Regions from separate parts of the Chryseolinea soli genome, predicted to be linked through region 1. Evidence: riboswitches for the same ligand, from Rfam matches in the RefSeq annotation. Region 1 holds a riboswitch; the other holds the start of a gene.
The links. Region 1 has a riboswitch for cobalamin ahead of metE (5-methyltetrahydropteroyltriglutamate--homocysteine S-methyltransferase). Riboswitches for the same ligand answer to the same signal wherever they lie in the genome.
Positions count from the first base shown of each region.

Region 2: another riboswitch for cobalamin. It lies ahead of D4L85_RS11875 (TonB-dependent receptor domain-containing protein); the one in region 1 lies ahead of metE (5-methyltetrahydropteroyltriglutamate--homocysteine S-methyltransferase).

Region 1 covers NZ_CP032382.1:665,320-667,523, forward strand. Annotated here, with positions in the region: gene D4L85_RS02620 (PAS domain S-box protein) at 1-645, opposite strand, end outside; cobalamin riboswitch at 921-1,126, shown strand; gene metE (5-methyltetrahydropteroyltriglutamate--homocysteine S-methyltransferase) at 1,299-2,204, shown strand, end outside.
Region 2 covers NZ_CP032382.1:2,755,547-2,757,750, reverse strand. Annotated here, with positions in the region: gene D4L85_RS11875 (TonB-dependent receptor domain-containing protein) at 1-915, opposite strand, end outside; cobalamin riboswitch at 1,010-1,223, opposite strand; gene D4L85_RS11870 (ABC transporter substrate-binding protein) at 1,281-2,204, shown strand, end outside.

The DNA of each region.
Region 1 (2,204 bases):
TCCTTTGCGGTGTACCTCTTTCATAAAGCCTTCGTCCGGGCGAAGCATGAGCCACGCCAGCGAGGTCAGCAAGAAGCATGCGGCCGTGTGAATGGCCATGGGGTTGAAGGGAAGGTCACCATAAAATTCGGGCACGCTAAAAACGTAGCCCAACACCGAGAACCAGGCCGCCAGGCCGATCCAACTCACGGCCGCCTGGGTCACGTAAGCATTCCGGATGGCGCGGAACGGCATCAGCAGGATGCCAAATCCCATAAAATTGAGACCCGATGCCACGGCCATGCGCACGGAACCTTTGTCTGGAAAATCGTTTTGAAGCTGGCCGGAAAACAAAAGTGTATCCACCGGGATGATGCTGTGCGACAGCTCGGACAACACGCGCCAGACGCCGACGAGAAAACAAAATGCAGCCAAGCCATAGGCCACATATCGCCGCGTTCTATGGGACGACTGCACAAGCCACAAGGCTGTATTGGCGCATAAAAAGCAGAGGGCCGTCATGGGGTTCATGGCAGCCAGTCCAGCCATCGGTCGCTTAAAAATTTCAACGTCAAATTGCCATCCCACCAACACCAACGTGGCTAATAGAAGGCACGTTCCTGAAAAATAGTGCGACCATCTCTTTACGTTTTGAGACAGTACCATAACTTAATCGGGTATATCAGCTATCTAGGTTCTACTATTATATCTCTAAACCGCAATCGACTAGGATAAGTTAAGGGTTTTCGGGGATTTAAAAAAACAACGCGTTCCAACCTGTACTGACCATCCTAGCCCTGCATGGCCGGCGTATATCGCCGTCGTTCTTCGTGATCAGGCGCCGTTCAAGAGATCCACCCGCGGGCACCGTTGTCTTCCTTTTTTCAATCACCGATCTTTTACACTACCTTTACCGCATCAGTCTGTTCTTTGCATTTTAAACAATCATCGCCGTTGCTGGTTTCCCGTACGCGGGAATTAATAAGGAATCGTGTGTAAATCACGAGCTGTCGCGCAACTGTAATCCCGCCTTCATGAACGTGAAGGTCAGCGCTTGTTCAAGCATGCCATTGTCCCGATCCGTCGGAACGAGAAGGCGAACAAGGGTCGGGAAAGCCAGGAGACTTGCCTGTAACGCATTGACTTTGCTTTCGCGCACTGAAGCATTTTGTCAGGCATTGAATCCTCCCCAGCCCCTCCGTGAAGGCGGCTGTGTCTGTATTTTATTCCTGTAGATCTTTCATTTCGCACAAGCATCCGTTTAGCTGCCGAAGGGCTTGCTGGTTTAACTATTTGTTCAACCTTAAAAAAGCAAACTCATGCTTACCAACAATCTTGGCTACCCGCGCATTGGTAGCCAGCGCGAATTGAAAAAGGCTTGCGAGCTCTACTGGGCCGGCAAGACTACGTTGAAAAACCTCTACCAGGTAGGCCGCAACCTGCGGCAGGAAAACTGGCAACTGCAGAAAGAAGCCGGCATCGACCTCATTCCCTCGAACGACTTTTCGTTCTACGACCAGGTGCTCGACATGTCGCTCACGGTGAGTGCCATTCCCGAACGCTATCATGAAGTGATCCTGAACAAAAACAACGCCGAGCTGGACCTCTACTTCGCCATGGCCCGCGGATTTCAAAAGGATGGCCTCGACATCACCGCGATGGAAATGACCAAGTGGTTCGACACCAACTATCACTACATCGTTCCGGAATTTCACAAGGACCAACCGTTCAAACTCTTCTCGACCAAAGTGATCGACGAATTTTACGAAGCGCGTCAACTGGGCATTCTCACGAAGCCCGTGCTGATCGGCCCCGTTTCGTACTTGCTCCTGGGCAAAGAAAAGGAAGCCGGCTTCGACCGGATCGACCTCATCCGAAACCTGCTGCCCGTATACATCGAGTTGTTAAAGCGACTCGACAAGCTGGACGTACAGTGGGTCCAATTCGACGAGCCCTTCTTGTCGCTGGACCTGACCGAAAAGGAGAAGAAAGCTTTCCTCTACGCTTATGGTGAGATCCGGAAAGAGTTCCCCGCCTTGAAGACCATCGTGACCACCTACTTCGAAGGGCTGCGCGACAATGTAGTGTTGGCCACCTCCCTTCCCGTCTGTGCCCTGCACCTGGACCTGGTGCGCGCCCCGGAACAACTGGAAGCCGTGTTGAATCATGTTCCCGACAAGATGACGCTTTCGCTCGGGGTTGTGGATGGCCGCAACATCTGGATC
Region 2 (2,204 bases), 2.1 Mb from region 1:
ATGGCTGGCCGAAGCGATCCAGCGGACAATTTCGCTCACGGTACCATTATAAATGATCTTGTCGTCGACAAAACCACCACCAATCTTTGACAATCCTTGTGTGGTGTTTTGTTCGTAGAAAACACTGAGGCGATGATTGCGGTCGTCTTGCTCGTCGGTGCTGTTGTTGTTGCCGATGGTGGGCTGGATCTCTTTGTGGGAGTCGTTGAACCAGTAGTCGAGGGTGATGCGGCGGGCTTCGGAAAAAGAATATTGCGCGTGTTGCACAAAGCCCTGTTGCCAATAGGCGGCATGGGGTTGTCGTTCGCCATACCCGGGAATGGGGAAGTCGTTTTTGGCTTGCACGCGATAGAGTGATGATGAGGAAGAAAATCTTCCAACGCGAAACGATCCTTTCAACGAGGTGAAATAGCGGCCAAAGCTTCCCACCTCCTGGCTAACAGACAAGATGTTGGTTGTCGAACCTGTAGACGACAGCAACACCGATCCGCCAAAGGCACCACTGCCAAAGCGCGCGCTTCCCCCACCCGCATGCACCTTCACATCGTCGAAGGCTATCGTGGGCAAGATGGAGAAATCGGCCTGGCCAAGCGAGAAGCTGTTGATGTTGATGCCGTTCCATCGCACGGCCACATGCGAGGGCGATGTGCCGCGCATGCTGATGCCCGACAGCATGCCGTTGCCATAGTTTCTAAAATAGACCGGGAATTGAAACGCCAATATCTCTCCCAGGTGACGTGACTCTTGCTGCGATCTTAACGCCGAGTCCAGGCCATAGAATTGACCGCCGGCCAAGTATTTTTCGTCGGGGAGGCCATAGACCGTTACCGGCTTCAGCACAACGGAGTCGCCCTGGGCTTTCGCGAGAAAACCGACGCTGACACATCCCAGAAAAATACCCAATCGCAAAAGCATAGCGCGTTTGATGGCGACGGATGCAAAACCAGACAGAGCCGGAAGCAAGGGCTTTCGAACACTCCTGACCTTTCACCCGAAAGTCAAAAATTAAAGTTTGTAAGGATTGATGGCAGGTCTCCTGGCTTTTCACATCGCTGACGCCTTCCCATCCGCCGGCGGCGAACAGTGGCTAATTAGAGAGTCAGCGATAACTATGTGAATTACAGTTGCGGGGACAGCTCCGGAATTGACGTGGGTCGTACCGGTATTCCCTTTTAATCTCCTGATGCTGGTGCAGCAAGAGAACCATGAATCCGAGACAAACATACTATGCAATTCTGTAAAACCAAAGGACCTCTCCATTCCTCTCCTATCTTTGCGGCATGAGATCGACCTTTATCCTTATTCCTTTTCTCCTACTGGTTGCTTGTTCAACCCGAAAAACAGAAACACCTCCTGCGCCCATCAGCACCTCTTCGGCCACGACCTTGCATTACGCAGAAGGGTTCACCGTTCGTTATGAAGGCCATGTGAAGCATGTGGAAGTTACCCAGCCGTTTCAGGGTGCCACGTCCGGCTACAAATATTTGCTCGTGCCGCGCAACGAGAATATCCCGGCACATGCCGATGATGAAAAAGTGATCCGCATTCCTTTGCAATCGATCGTGTGCACGGCGACGACGCATATTCCGTTACTCGACTATCTGAATGAAAGCGACAAGCTGACAGGCTTCCCCACCACCGACTATATCAGCTCTGAAAAAATGCGGCAGCGCATCGACGCTGGAAAAATACAGGAGCTGGGGGTTGACCAGGGCATGAACCTCGAACGCCTGGCCGTGTTGAAACCCGACATGGTGATGGGCTACAGCATGAACTCGGACTACGGTCAGTTTAAAAAAATGGAAGAGCTGGGCGTGCCGGTCGTGTTGAATGCAGAATACTTGGAGAAACATCCCTTGGGGCGCGCGGAGTGGATCAAGTTTATGGCGCTGTTCTTTGATAAGGAGAAGCTCGCCGATTCCGTGTTTCGAACCATCGAACAAAGCTATCTCGAAACGAAGGCCATGGCCGATCGCGCCACGTCACGGCCTTCGGTGTTGAGCGGTGTGGTGTATAGCGATGCGTGGTTTCTACCGGGAGGAAAAAATTATGCCTCCACCATCTTAAACGACGCGGGGTGTGACTATTTGTGGAAAGACGATCCCTCCAGCGGGTGGCTTCAATTGAGCTTTGAGTCGGTTTATGAAAAGGCGCACGATGCCGATCTTTGGATTGGGCTGGGCAGTTACACGTCGCTTCGCGAG